DNA from 3 places in the Pelorhabdus rhamnosifermentans genome. Region 3 is predicted to be linked to each of the others. Evidence: riboswitches for the same ligand, from Rfam matches in the RefSeq annotation. Region 3 holds a riboswitch; each other region holds the start of a gene.
The links. A riboswitch is a leader RNA that binds a small molecule or an ion and turns the genes downstream of it on or off. The one in region 3 is predicted to bind thiamine pyrophosphate.

Region 1 (5,140 bases), on a different contig from region 3:
GCTCCCCCTCTTGCAATCGGCCAAATTGCTGGACTTGCGGCTCCGCATTTATCACTCGCAAATCTAACAGGTGAAGGCTGGCTCTTAACAGGCGAGATGGTGGAACTGATTGAGCGTGGTATTCATAATATCATTTGTTTACAGCCCTTTGCTTGTCTTCCTAATCATATTACAGGCAAAGGGATGATTAGAGAAATACGCCGCTCCTATCCCGATGTCAACATTGTTCCGATTGATTACGATCCAGGGGCAAGTGAGGTAAATCAGCTGAATCGCATCAAACTGATGATGGCAGTTGCCAGGGAAAAAGTTCAACAAGACCTTCGGATAATCTAGAGAAGTCTAATTTATGCTGAGCGTCATTATTTTGTAGAAAATTTTGTTTTTGACTAAGCGAATAGTAAAGCTTGTATAGTAAGCAAAACGGGAGATATTGGAATGGGACATAGTTTAACATTACCGCAGGCAAAGTGTTCTTTTGGCAAGGCATTATTTCAGCATCACGTGTTGCTTGTTGCAGGCGGAAGGTCGCCACAAAATGAGTGGTTGATTCAAGCGGCTCAGGGAGTTCCGGTATGGTGTGTCGATCAAGGCATTGATTATTGTTACGATAGTGGTATCATTCCAGAGCGGTTAGTTGGTGATGGTGACAGTGCAAGTGAGGCAGGTTGGGCTTGGGGAAAGACACTACAGATCCCTGTTGATGTTTATCCTGTTGAAAAAGATTTCACTGATTTACAGTTGGCTTTGCAAAGAGTAGGTTCTGTGTACAGCCAAGCCATGATTGTTGTAACAGGTGTGTGGGGAGGCCGTTTCGATCATATATTTAGTAATATCTATTCTTTAGTAGGTTGTTGTGATCAAATGGACTGGATTGGCTGTTGTGCCGCAGATGAAAAAGAAGTCCTTATTTTGTTAAAAGGTTGTGATACTTTAGCTATTAAGATGAAAAAACAGGCTGAAGTGATTTCGCTACTGCCTCTTTCGGATTGTTCAGGCGTTTCGATTGATGGCGTTCATTGGCCTTTAAAAGATGTCGTCTTGAAACAAGGTTTCCCCTATGCCATTAGCAACCGCCCAATTGGCTTCAATAGGGATATTACCGTGGCTGTAGAGAACGGTTGGTTAGGTGTTTATTTTTGCTGGAATACGCATGATTTACAGAAGCGATAAGGACTATTTGGAAAAACATAGAAAATGATTGCTGAATTTTGGTTTACAAAGTATAATGGGGACAAATCATATAAGTGCGAAGGGTGCCTATTTGGGCTGAGAAATGGGAGAAATTCCATTAACCTTTCACCTGATCTGGGTAATGCCAGCGTAGGGACGCGAAATATAACTTGTTAAAAACGCATTCCGATGGGAATGCGTTTTTTGTTTATAAATATGAAAATTGAGGAGAGTGAATTTGATGGAAGTTGATTTTTTTAGCCATTTGTCAAAAATTATGGATAATCCTTCAAGTGTTGCCGCTCTTGTGGGAATGCTGATTCTTATTTTGGCATTCTTACGCATAAAGAAACTTGTTTTCAATACGCAAATGATTGTTCACATCGGGATTGCCTTGGCTTTAACCGTTGTTTTACATGCCTTACGTCTTTACCATATGCCGCAAGGAGGAAGTATTACTTTTGGAGCGATGATACCGCTGTTTTTAATTTCGTTTCGTTATGGTCCTATTATGGGTTATTTTGCCGGTTTTATCTATGGTCTACTCAATTTGATACAGGATCCCTATATTTTACATCCTGTGCAGGTCCTCTTTGACTATCCTTTGCCTTATATGGCGTTAGGTTTGGCAGGCTATTTTAAGGACCGTTATTTTATGGGTGTTCTTGTTGGTATTTGTGGCCGGTTTTTTTGCCATTTTGTATCAGGAGTTGTCTTTTTTGCTAGTTATGCACCGCCGAATGTCTCTCCTTATTGGTACTCGTTGACTGCCAATGCCGCTTATTTAGTACCTGAACTAGCCATTTGTCTCATCCTGATGCGTGTTTTACCAGTAAGGAGTTTGCTCATCAGCATGAGATAATTATGATGTTCTGACTATTTCGTTTGGGAGTCTTAAGCATAACCAGGTGGCTTCTAGAATGGCTTTATCTTGATAAAAAGCCACTCCAGTTTGTTTGAGTGCGATTTGGGATATTTTTAAATTTTTTACTGTCATTGTTACTGTTGCATTCGGTTCAATAAAATCGAAAAATCTGACATTTTCTACAGCGGCTAAACCCCATAAGACGTTTTTAAATAAGCCTAAACGGGTGATACCTGCGCCACCGCATTGTACGAGGGATTCCACGAGTAGCATATTTGGTATTATTTTTTGTTTAGAAAAATATTCTTGGTAAAATAGAAAAGTGGAATCATAAGTTTTTATTCCTAAAATTTCTTCTGGCGTTGCCGAAATAATTTTATCGACAAATAAAAACGGGGCTCGTTGGGGAAGAAGTGTCTTTATATCAGTCATAAGGGAGTCTCTTTTCATTGGGCTTTTAAACGTATTCGATCGATTTTTCCGTTACTATTCATTGGTATTTCATCAACAAAGATAATCTGTTGTGGACAGCAAGACGAGAGCATTTTTTGTCGACAATAATCCAAAATGTCGGCTGCTAACAAAGTGGGCTTCTTTTTTACAATCCAGGCACAGACTTTTTGTCCTCGCATGGGATCAGTTATTCCACCTACAACGGCTTCGTCAATTCCCGGACAGCGGCGTAAAATGTTTTCTAGTTGCTCAGGAATGATTTTTATTCCGCCGCTATTGATGATACCGCTTTTTCTTCCCAATAAATATAAGTAACCTTCCTTGTCGATTTTACCTAGATCACCTACAGTAGACTTAGGACTATATTCGGGAGCTAAGTAAGGACTTTCTGCCCAAATCGTGTCTTGCTCAATAGTCAGGGTAACGCCTGGAAAGGCTTTACCGACTGATTCAGGATGACTTAACAGGTCTTTTGTTGCGGAATAGCTGACATGACCCAGTTCACTTGCCCCATAATATTCACAAATATTTGCTTGAGGAAAAGCTTTTACGAGGTTTTGGACGGTTTGTCCATCTATTTTGGCTCCGGCAGTGACGAGCGATGTTATCTGATTAAGGGGCGCGTCGATTACTTTCAATAACAGGCGGTAGTGAGCAGGAACCATAAACATCGCACTGACCTGATGTTGTTTTATTTCTCTCACCCATGTTCGGGGCAGGTGATTGCTGGCCATTACGACGGTACCACCTTCAGCAAGGAGATGAAGGCAAGCATTTAGATTAGCTGTGTACGCCAATGATCCTGCCAAATAGATCGTATCTTTAGGGCTGATATGGAAGACTATACTTTGACTAGGGAAAGCGTTTGTCCAGCTTTGATGGCTTCGCCAGATCAGCCTTGGTGTGCCTGTACTGCCGGAACTTAAGGCTCCCAAGAAGATGTCTTCAGGATAAATATCAGGGAGTGTTGCTGTTTTGTTTTTTGACAATTGAAAATTTTCGTCGATAGCAAGAACAATTTTTTGTTCTTCCATGAGGCTTGTACACACCTCTTGCGATGTTGAGGCGTCTACAAAGATGCAACAGCCACCGGCTTTTACGGTACTTAAGAAATATAGTAACTGCGAGACAGGGTTTATTTGTTTCACCAGGACTTTATCGCCTTTTTGTATTTTTGTTGCTAAGCGTTGAGCGAGAAGATTCACCTTTTGTATGAGTTCTTGGTATGTTAGCCGGGTAGTGCCATGAATCAGACACAGCTTCTGGGCCTGACTTTTTCCAAAATGAGTGATGTTGCTATGAATTAACATGTTTTCAGACCCTTTCAATCAGCGTTGCTGTTCCCATGCCGCCAACAGCACCAATAGCGGCAATGCCGAAATGTCCCTTTGCTTGTTGCAATGCCTTGAGGAGATGGAGGAGGATGATGGCTCCAGAAGCTCCGTAAGGATGACCGTAGGCTAAGGCTCCTCCAAGCCTGTTGGTCTTATTCAGACTAAAGCCGAGTTCTTGACAACAGGCCAGTATTTTCACGGCAAAGGCCTCATTGATTTCGAGGGCGTCCACGGCTGTCAGAGGCAGGTCCACTTTCTTTAATAATTTTCGAATGGCATATACCGGCCCCAAGGGAAATAAATTAGGATCACAGCCGCAGTCAGCTATAGCTGTAATCTGCGCTTGCGGTGTTAAGTGATATTTTTTTATGGCTGCGTGAGAGGCAAACATGAGGACCGCAGCACCATCATGTTTTAGACAAGTATTGCCGGCAGTGATTTTGCCGCTTTCCTTAAAAACAGGTTTCATTCTTTCCAGTAATTTCAAGCTCATGTGGTTTCGGATGCATTCATCAGACTTGATGATTTTGTTTGTTGCCGTGAGTGGTATTATTATATCTTTTAGCAAACCCTGTTCTTGCGTTTGTACCGCTCGTTGATGACTTTCAAGGGCCAATAAATCCATGTCGTGTCTGGAAATAGCCAGTTTTTCGGCCAGGGCTTCCGCCGCTTCTCCTATATCTGGATCGCCGATTAAAGGGGTAGAAAAGGGAGCTCGTTCATAATAAACAGCTTCTCCTTGAAAACGGGGATCATTGGAATTAAACTGTCGTCGAGGCGCCATACTAGTACTTTCGACTCCTCCTGCAATAACAAGCTCGGCAGTACCCGATCGGATTTGGTTTACAGCCAGGTTGATGGCACTGAGTCCTGAGCCACATTGTCCGTCAATTGTGAGAGCGGGAATAGCATAGGGCCAGCCAGCTTCAAGTACAGAGACTCTGGCAATATTGCCGCCAGGGCCCACGACGTTGCCAAGGATGACTTGATCAATAATTTTTGGTGAGATTTCGTAGCGGTGTATGACTTCATTTAGTACGGTGGCAGCTAATTGTTCAGGAAGAAAGTTTTTTAAGAAGCCGCCTGTTTTTCCGATCGGTGTCCTCATGCCGCCAATTAAATAGGCCTGATTCATGATTGCACCGAAGCATTCTGTAGACGTTTATTTATGGCCGTACCAATGATTGTTGCGATACCAACTTTAAGTAAATCGCCGGGGATAAAGGGGAGTGCTCCCACCATCAGTGATCTTTGTAAACCCATGGCTGTTACGAAATTTAACCAGGCTACACCGAGTATATAAACAACGAAAATT
Region 2 (5,140 bases), on a different contig from region 3:
CAGATCCACCTTGGCCTCTGAAGCCTTTTTAGCGACTTCTTTTTGATTACCGACGAGAGCAATTTTGGCTATTTTTTGGTCCATAATTTCTCTAGCCGCTTGAATTACGCGAATATCACTACTTTCAGGTAATAATATTCTTTGTTGTGTCGATTTTGCTTTGTTCTTAATGGTTGTTAAAAGATCCATGTGAGATTCCTCCACTCTAGAATGTGATAAATTGTGATGTTATGTATTATACTCTTGCGAGTTTGAAGCCAATTTATTTACAAGTTCTATTATGACACAAGGAGGCAGTGAATTTCAAGAAAATAGTCAACCGAGTATTATTGACGAAAATATGTGAATAGAAGGAAAAATAACGGATAAACTAAGGACGAAATTTAAGGAGGTGGAAGCATGGCACTGCCGGGAGTAAGATGTGAGGTATCAAATTGCAAATATTGGCAGCAAGGCGAACATTGTAATGCAGTAGACATTGAAGTAAAGGTTGATCAAGGCCAAAGTAACGCGCGTACCAGTGATCAAACAAATTGTCACACTTTTATGCCACAAAGCAGTTAAATAGAAATCTCACCGGACAGTAAAGTTCGGTGGGATTTTTTTTAATGAATAGACTTTTTCTTGAATTGTCCGCCCATTACATCGTGAACATCACTAATGGTAACAAAACCGTTTTCATCGACTTCTTGAATAATATCCTTTAGTTTCGAAATTTCCAGACGCGAAATTACAGCATATAATACATTTTTTTGTTCTTTACTATAGCCGCCTTCACCGTGTAAGATCGTTACACCCCGGCCTAATCGGCTCATGAGTGCGGCTGAGATTTCATCAGGCTTTTCAGATACGATGAGAGCTGCTTTTGATTCATTAAGTCCTTCAATGGTGATATCAATGACTTTAAAGGCGATAAAATAAGCGACAAGTGAATACATGGCCTTATCCCAGGTAAAAATCAGTCCGGCACTTGTTAAAATAAACAGGTTGAAAAACATGACCATTTCGCCTACTGAAAATCCTGTTTTTTGATCTAAAATAATGGCAACTACTTCGGCGCCATCTGTAGAACCGCCAGAGCGAATAATTAATCCTGTGCCGATGCCAACAATGATGCCGCCAAATACAGCGGCTAAAAATAAATCAGTTGTTAACCCGGGAATTGGGTGAAAGATGCTTACCCAATAGGATAGGGAAACAACTGAAAAGAGTGTGGAGATGGCAAACTTTTTCCCGATCTGCATATAGCCAATATAGAGAAAGGGGATATTTAAGATGGCAATAAAGAGACTAAGGGGATAGCCTGTTACATGACTTGCCATGATGGATATGCCGACGATGCCGCCATCAATAATTTGATTGGGTACTAAGAAAAACTCTAATCCTGCTGCCGCAATCATAGCTCCGATGAAAAGTAAAATATACTTTCTTAAGAGTTTTAGTACGAATTTTTTTTGTGTCAATAAATTCCCTCCCTGAAGTCTGTAACAAGACATTTTTATAGCTTGTATTATTTATATTCTATCTTATTTTATAGTTGTTTTCAACTGAGTATAAATAGTTATTCTTATTAGTGAATAAATTTTCCTAACTGAATCCGGCATTTGAATTTCCATATAAATGCCAAAAGAGAGAAAGCTTAGCGGCTTTTCTCTCTTTATTCCATCATATTTGGTGAGCGTTTTTATTATGAATTAGCTAGATGTTGAATCATTGCTAAAACCAAAGAATAATAAAATAATAATAAGTATAATGATAATCCCTTGATTACCACCAAAGCCATTGAAACCGCCACCATGACCAAAGTTCATAAGTAGATCTCCTCCTTTGTTTGATATTACAGTCTATGCAGGAAGAATTGTTAGGGTGATCTACTCTACAGGCACAATAAAAAAGCTTCGCTACCTGTAAAACTTTTATTTCATCAAAGAATAGATGCCAAGATAGATGAGAAGCAGTAGGACGATAAGGCCATAGTAATAGTTCGCTTTTGATTTATTCGGATTACCATTTGGTCTGAACATGTTTAAAAAACTCCTATCTTTTTCATGCTGTATTATAGTATATACGGGGAATAAAGGAAAAATCCTTTATTGTAATTGGATAAACGATAATAAATTCTTCTTGCTATTCTATCTTTATTGTGATATACTAAATAAAATCATTAACCGAATGCAAATAGTTAATACTAAGCAGTTTATTAAAGTGAAAGAATTAAACCCATTCTCTCCCATCTATAGAATACTGGTAATGGTTCAGATAATAGCGGCTGGTAGTGCATGTGTTGATTGCATTACGATTATCAGTATAAATAGAGAACGGAGGAGAATGTATATGAATATTGAAGAAAATATTAGACAGCTTCTGAAAAAGTTGATATTTTTGGGATATCAACGGTTTCAAATTAGAAATATTATCAATGAAGCTCTTGGACAACAGCTTTTGGAAAATGACTATCGACAGAATGTGCAAGTCATGATTGCTTTACAAAAGTATGAACAACTGGGCAGTGAATATTTACTTACTTACAGTAAATAATTGAATTGATAGGTTTTTGTAATTGTTATGCGACAGGCTTAAGGCTTGTCGCATTTTTATGTTATACGAACTGGAGAAGGGAGCTTGCGTTTGGTTGATAATTTTTTAGTAATAATTCCACCAGTAAGGATGATAATTCCACCACCGTTTACGGCGTGGTCGATAGTGATAAGGGCATCCGTAAGGATTACCATAAGGACAAAACATAGGGAGAACCTCCTTTGTTTTATATCCTATATTATGTAATTTGCTTAGTGCATGTTCCCAATGTGTGATAACAAAAAAGACTGACAGATTGTCAGTCTTTTTTGTTATCACGTAGGGTTTGAATTTTTGCAAGGTCGATATTTTTTTTCGGTTGATTCTTGTTTGGAATCATCCATGGCGCTGACACTTTCAGCAGCCGGCTTGCTTTCTTTCTGGGGCGTTGAATCGCTTAAATCTTTAAATGACATGATGCACATCTCCTTTTTGTGCTGAATAGATGTTTCGTGCATAGTATGTCCGAGTGAAGGTATTTTTTATCGATATTTTTATTATTGTATAAACTAGACTGTAAAAGGTTACCATAAAAAGTAATGGAGTAGATGGGAGTGAAAAGAGTGGTGCAAAAACTACTTTCCTGGATAATTATTGGGGCTACTATGGGGATAGTCACAGCTGGTTTGCTCATATTTAGTGTGGATAGGCCTTATATTCAGCAGAAGGCTGTCATGACGCTTGTTCAAAGCGGTATGAGTAACCCTGATATTCGTGAGATGATTATTTCGCAGGCTATGATTTATTTAAAATCGTCAGAAGGAAAGCAAGAAATGGTTGCTTATTTAAAAACACCAGAAGTAGCCCATGTACTTGCTGAACAAATGGAGACACCGGAATTTCGACAGCATCTTCTTCACTTTATGCAGGTTCCAGAAGTTCGGCAGGCTTTTATTCAGTCATTGCAAGAAGTACCTGAATTTAAAATTTTAAAAGCTCTTGGTGAAATTGTTCCAAATGATGAATCAGCTGTAAGTTCAGAAAAACCGTCCAATCCTGCGGTAAAAACCGGGGAGAAGTCATTGTCCACGACGGTTGCACGGCCATAATAAAAATGGTGTGTTAGAGGCTTTACAATAGGAAATATTTGTGCTATATTAAACATAACAATATAAGTTCGCTAGGGGTGCCGCATACGGCTGAGAGAAAGTTTACCTTTCGACCCTCTGAACCTGACATGGTTAATACCAGCGTAGGGAAGCAAATCTTTGATTCGAAAGCTTACTTCTTTATGAGGTGAGCTTTTTTATTTTGGAGAGGTGAGGCTCTTGAAAGTGAAGTTAAATGGTGCAGAAATTTCATTAGCATCTTCCCTGACGCTTGAACAGCTTCTGTTGACAAAAAAATTAGAGCTGGACTGTGTCGTTGTGGAGTACAACGAAAAAATTGTGAAGCGCAATGAACTGGCAGCGATTATCCTGAAGGAGCGGGATGAAATTGAAGTGCTACGGTTCGTAGGAGGAGGCTGAGAAATGGATAGTCAAGAAGACAAGTTTATTTTAGGGGGAAGAGAACTAAAAAGTCGTTTATTTATTGGTTCAGGTAAGTATAGTGATGATCGCTTGATTCCGAGCATTGCCGAACATTCAGGTGCAGAGGTAATTACAGTGGCTCTTAGGCGCATTGATTTTGAGTCGAAGACAGATAATGTACTGATTCATATACCGGAAACCATGCAGTTGTTGCCGAATACATCAGGGGCGCGCACGGCTGAGGAGGCCATTCGTCTGGCTCGTCTGTCAAAGGCCGCGGGCTGTGGCAATTGGATTAAGGTTGAAATTATTTCAGATGCAAAGTATTTACTGCCTGACGGTTATGAGACAGTGAAGGCCACTGAAATTTTAGCTAAGGAAGGGTTTGTTGTGCTTCCCTATATTAGCCCTGATTTGATGGTTGCCAGGTCTTTAGTTGATGCTGGAGCATCAGCTGTTATGCCGCTTGGAGCCCCCATTGGAACTAATCGTGGTTTAAAAACAAAAGAACTTATTCGGATTTTAATTGAAGAAATTTCTCTCCCTATCATTGTAGATGCGGGGATTGGAGCGCCGTCGCATGCGGTTGAAGCCATGGAGATGGGAGCTGCTGCCTGTCTTTTAAATACAGCTATTGCAAGTTCACCGCAGCCGCTTGTTATGGCTGAAGCTTTCGGACAGGCCGTCGCTGCAGGCCGTAAAGCTTTTTTAGCTGGACTGGGTGTTGATCAAACCATTGCTCAGGCTTCGTCGCCTTTAACGGGGTTCTTACATGAATAAGACGCGCGGTATTTATGAGGAGCTAAAACCTTACCGGAATTTTGATTATGACGGCTTCTTTTCCGGTTTGGCAGATAAGGATATTCAAACAATCTTGGCAAAGGATCAGTTGACGGCTTTGGATTATCTTGCCTTATTATCACCAGCAGCGGAGAAATATTTGGAACCTATGGCTCAAAAGGCCAAGGCCATTACACTCAAGTATTTTGGCAAGACTATTTTGTTATTTACGCCGATTTATTTATCAGATTATTGTACGAATAAGTGTAAATATTGTGGCTTTAGTGCGCTTAATACGCAACCGCGTAAAA
Region 3 (5,140 bases):
TTATTAGCCACTTCCACCATAGCCGAGGCAACTCTTCCATGTGTTAAAACAATAATCTTAACTTTTCCTTCCTGCATCTTTTCATGCCGAGAAAAAGTTCTTAAATACATTGCGATCATAGCAATTTCTTCTTTTGGAATTTTCGTTTGCAAATTTTTTTCTATTTCTAAAATCAGAATTTTAGCGATTCCATATTCCTTCTTATAATTACTTGCAATATTATCAATATCGACCTGAAAAGATTTATATACACCTTTACAGATTCTTTCATATAATGTACTCAAATGTATTGCCAAAAAATAATATACACGTTCTTCTAATTCTGGTATGTATTCTTTAGCAATGTCGACCGCCTTTTTTACAGTTCTGATGATTTTTTCGTCAACAATCGATTGTAATTCCACAATGGCCTTATCCAACGTTTCTTCTGTCCCCAAATGTTCTTTAAATGTATCTCTTATCTGGGATTGAATAATTTTATTAATTTCTCTTCCATCCACTCCACTGTTCTTTAATTTTTGAAAACTATGCTCTATTGTCGAATAAATGGTGTCAAATGACCAATCTTGCATTTTATCGTCAACATTTTCTATGGAAGCTGTTGGATCTATAAACAATGGATTTTTAATATATTTTTCTATTTCAACTCGATTCGTATTCTCTAGTGTATTAAAATTTTCATATTTCATTAAATCTTGCGCCCTAACGGTTATTTCAGCATTTCCTGATGATACTGATACGAGAAAGGCATTTGCACAGGCCACTTTAATATCACTAAATAATTGGCCAATATTCCCTGGACATTTATATAACATCAGATATTTTATAACTGCAGTATCTACTTTTATAAGCTGTTTTGTCTGCGCTGCCTCGCTTGTAAAAATTTTTTTGATAATTTCATACCGTTCCTTCGCAGATCGCTCCGATAAAATCGGAATATCAATAATCATCGGAATTCGACGCCTGAATGTCAATAGCAAGGAAGACTCGATATTTTCCGTCGTTGCAGCAATAATCCGTACATTAATTCGCCGTACCGACGTTTCTCCCAAGCGCCTAAATTCCCCTCTATCCAATATAGAAAAAAGAATTTCCTGTCCCTCACTTGGTAAACGATGAACTTCGTCCAAGAAGAGAATCCCCTGATTTGCTTTTTCAATTAAACCGAATTTGGTTGCGTCGGCCCCGCTAAAAGCACCCTTTACATAACCGAAAAGCTGGGTAAGAAGTAGTTGCGGGTTATCCGCATAATCCGCACAATTGAACACAACAAAAGGAGCTGTTGCCGACAAAATGGAAGATTCGACAGCAAATTTATACATATTTTCGGCTAAATAAGATTTTCCCACTCCTGATGGTCCAATAATTAAGGTATTCAACCCGTGAGGTGGATAAAGCATGGCTGCTTTCGCTTGATTTATCTGAACTCTCAGGCCAGATTGATATCCGATAATATGATTAAATGCTTCACTTTCCTTTTTCTTGTTGTTTCCTGAATAATCAAGCTTCGCTGTCTGCTCACTTAAAAAATCATTTTTTCTATGGTCTTCTATTTCAGCAGAATATTTTTTCGTAACTTCTTTCTGTAACTTTCCAGCTGTATAACGAGATATTTTATAGCCAGCCTTTTGGAGTAACTCTGTAAATTTTCGTTCTGAAATATTTTCATTCCTTGATAAGATCAACATAGCTTCTTGAATAATACTTTCTTTTCGGCGTTCTCTAGAATCGGGTATACCATGATTGCATCTTAATTCAATCACTTTTTCCCTGCGTATCCCAATCATTTTTGCTATTGACAAATCTGTTAAAGGATTTTTCTTGTCTTCACCTTTTATAATATTCAGTATTTCATCCATCATGTTTTCACCTACTAAGAATATTTTATCTAAAATCCCCTTATAAATCTATAACACGGATTTATTAATTAAAAAATTTAAAACAAAATTTTCTAAAACTTCTCTCTTAATTCTTTTCTTAATTGAGCAAATTGTCAAGTCCACCTCCACTTGCGAAAAAACTGCATATGATTAAGGAAATACATGATGGAATTATGCCAGAACAAACAAAATGAACCTTAATCAGCAAATTGACTAAGATCCATTTTATTTATTCATAATGATCAAACCCGTGAAAGAACACAAATTATTTTCTTCACTTTATCACCTGCTCGTTCCTGAAGGTGTGACCGCTCAATTATATCTAATGCAAATTAGGACTTGTTTGATAAAATTTATTACTTATGATACAATAAATGCAATTAAATATTTGGGGGAGCTTGTTTAGCAGGCTGAGAAAAAGTAATCAAACTTTGACCCATATACCTGATTTGGATAATGCCAACGTAGAAATAAGGGGATATGCCGCTATGGGTGTATCCCATTTATATTTGTTTTCGGGATTTGAGTCCGAAGAGGTGAAGGAGGAGCGTCCTGCACCTTACCTTATAACAAAAAAACAACTAAATAGCGAGGGAGCTCGTGTTTCGAGATGAGAGGAAGCTTTCAGCTTCGACCGACCTGACATGGTTTATGCCATATAGGGGGATGCTATTTAGTTACACGAGAAATATACCTTAATAACAATATTTATCCTTCTATATGACATACCCTGTCAAATAGCAGATATTTAAGCACTTTTATGCTTAAAAATAAATATGTTTGAGAGGTATTTTTTATGGAAAGAAAATCCGGGCTTTTAAAAATGATCATGCTGTCCATGATGATAGCACTTGGCGTAGTAATTTCACCGATTCTTCGTATCGAAGGAATGTGCCCTATGGCTCATTTTATTAACATCGTGTGTGCCGTCTTGCTGGGACCGTGGTATGCCCTACTCTGTGCAACTCTAATCGGCATAATCAGAATGATGTTCATGGGTATTCCGCCTTTGGCTCTGACTGGTGCCGTTTTTGGCGCAACGCTATCAGGAATTCTTTACAGAATTTCTAACGGAAAACTGATTTGCGCTGTGATAGGAGAAGTTATCGGAACAGGCATCATCGGAGCAATTGTTTCTTACCCAATTATGGCCTTTATTTTTGGAAAAGCAGGGCTTACATGGCTGTTTTATGTTCCTCTGTTTATTTGCGGAACGCTTATTGGCGGAACGATTGCCTATTTTTTTCTTACCGCGCTAAGGAAGTCGGGTATGCTGGCAAATCTTCAGAAAAGCTTGGGAGCGAAAATTTATGATAAACCAAATGCTTAACATAACTGATCTATTAGAAATAAGACACCAAATTAAAGCAAAAAAACCGCTTATTCACTGTATAACAAATCACATTTCAATTAATGACTGTGCAAATGTTGTACTTGCTGTTGGCGCAAAACCGATTATGGCAGAACATCCCGCCGAGGTTTCCGATATCACAGCATCTTCTAAGGCACTGGCCGTAAATCTCGGTAACATAACAGACACTCGCATGGAATCAATGCTGATTTCCGGCAAAACGGCCCTTGAAAAAAACATTCCATCGATCATTGATATTGTTGGAGTCGGATGCAGTAACCTTCGTCTTGATTTTACAAAGAAATTTATTTTCGCATGTCATCCAAGCGTTATTAAAGGAAATATGTCGGAATTGAAAGCTCTCTGTGGCGTTGAAAGCGGTGCAAAAGGCATTGATGTCGGTGAAAAAGATAAGATTACGGAGGATAATATAGCTAATAGCCTAGCCCTGCTAACATCGCTGTCTTCGAAGACAGGTTCTGTTATTGCAGCAACAGGAGTGGTTGATATTATCACCGACGGAACGGATACATACCTTATTGAAAACGGCTGTGAAATGCTTTCAATGATAACAGGAACGGGCTGTATGCTGAATGTCTTGGCTGCAACCTTTATCTCAAATAAAGATATCATTGGCGGAACGGTTCTAGCGACAGCTTTTATGGGAATATGCGGAGAACTTTCCCAAAACGTGGAACTTCTCGGAAAGTTTAAAACAACACTTTTAGACTATATATTCAGCCTATCAGACCACCAATTTAAAGAAAAAATAAAATACCATTTTTGCAAATAGGTACTACGCTGACTCCACTCCCCAAAAATCCGCTAGTATATAGGCAACTGTTAGCAAACGAATTCCATAATATCTATTTCCAATTCCTCTTCCAACGCGATACATTGTCCAGTCAACGTTTGAACGACAGGCCGTGTAAAATATTGTTCATTCAAATAAATAATTTTAGCAATCAAACCATTACTTAACTTGACTAAAGAACCTACCAAACATTTCTTAGCGTGCTGAATAAAAGTCATACATATTTTGGGGTCCATCATACCATACATCATTTGGCATAATTCCTTCAGCGCCAAAATTGGAGAAATCGCTTGACGATATACACGTTGGGAAATCATAGCATCATAAACATCGGCGACAGCAATAATCCTTGCAACTTGCGAAATATCGCCTGCCTGCAGTGATGAAGGATAACCACTCCCGTCTAATCGTTCATGGTGCTGTAAAATTCCATTCTTAACTATATCATCAATATCATCTGCCCCTTGCAAAATTTCATATCCAAATAAAGCATGCTTTTTCATAAGCTCCATTTCCTCTGGCACTAATTTGCCGGGCTTATTCAAAATAGCTAAAGGAATACACACCTTTCCTATATCATGCAACAGCCCTGCCGTTACAAGCTGTTTACTCTGTAGTTCCGTCCATTCTAGCCATTTTCCGATAATTCCTGCAAAAATTGCCACATTGATGCTATGCCTGAAAAGATAATCACCCGTATGATTAAAAACATGCAAATAACTGAATACAGAGTCTGATTTAAGCAATAGCGGCATAAGCGTTTCATCAGTAAATTCATGAAGCTGTGTAACCGATAATTGATCAAATCCATTAAATTGATCAAAAATATCTGATACTGCTACGATCATTTTATCGCGTTCTTTCACAAATTCCCTCCGTTCATTTTTTAGATCATCAAAAAATATGAATGTTTCCTCTTCAGCAATAAAGATCTCGGGAATTCTCCAATATGCTAATTTAGCAATTAACTTATCAGTTAAAATTACGTCCTTATCTAATAATATCATTCCATTCTCAGCCATAATCGATTTCCCCAGTTTCATCCCAGGTTTAGCTTGTAAAATGCTGCATTTTCTAATAAACACCAAGATCGCC

Region 1: linked by a shared signal. The riboswitch ahead of thiT (energy-coupled thiamine transporter ThiT) and the one ahead of thiW (energy coupling factor transporter S component ThiW) in region 3 are both predicted to bind thiamine pyrophosphate.
Region 2: linked by a shared signal. The riboswitch ahead of thiS (sulfur carrier protein ThiS) and the one ahead of thiW (energy coupling factor transporter S component ThiW) in region 3 are both predicted to bind thiamine pyrophosphate.

What each region holds. Positions count from the first base shown of each region.
Region 1 is NZ_JAHGVE010000011.1:52,586-57,725, forward strand. It holds gene Ga0466249_RS14200 (2-hydroxyacyl-CoA dehydratase) at 1-336, shown strand, start outside; gene Ga0466249_RS14205 (thiamine diphosphokinase) at 439-1,173, shown strand; TPP riboswitch at 1,243-1,347, shown strand; gene thiT (energy-coupled thiamine transporter ThiT) at 1,415-2,035, shown strand; gene Ga0466249_RS14215 (3-hydroxyacyl-ACP dehydratase FabZ family protein) at 2,036-2,470, opposite strand; gene Ga0466249_RS14220 (AMP-binding protein) at 2,485-3,801, opposite strand; gene Ga0466249_RS14225 (thiolase family protein) at 3,806-4,960, opposite strand; gene Ga0466249_RS14230 (biotin transporter BioY) at 4,957-5,140, opposite strand, start outside.
Region 2 is NZ_JAHGVE010000009.1:48,520-53,659, forward strand. It holds gene pta (phosphate acetyltransferase) at 1-189, opposite strand, end outside; gene Ga0466249_RS12375 (DUF1540 domain-containing protein) at 400-564, shown strand; gene Ga0466249_RS12380 (YitT family protein) at 606-1,496, opposite strand; gene Ga0466249_RS12385 (hypothetical protein) at 2,335-2,538, shown strand; gene Ga0466249_RS12390 (hypothetical protein) at 2,853-2,993, opposite strand; gene Ga0466249_RS12395 (hypothetical protein) at 3,141-3,626, shown strand; TPP riboswitch at 3,690-3,793, shown strand; gene thiS (sulfur carrier protein ThiS) at 3,837-4,046, shown strand; gene Ga0466249_RS12405 (thiazole synthase) at 4,050-4,829, shown strand; gene thiH (2-iminoacetate synthase ThiH) at 4,822-5,140, shown strand, end outside.
Region 3 is NZ_JAHGVE010000004.1:43,352-48,491, reverse strand. It holds gene Ga0466249_RS06315 (sigma 54-interacting transcriptional regulator) at 1-1,862, opposite strand, end outside; TPP riboswitch at 2,261-2,369, shown strand; gene thiW (energy coupling factor transporter S component ThiW) at 2,677-3,210, shown strand; gene thiM (hydroxyethylthiazole kinase) at 3,191-4,024, shown strand; gene Ga0466249_RS06300 (HD-GYP domain-containing protein) at 4,075-5,130, opposite strand.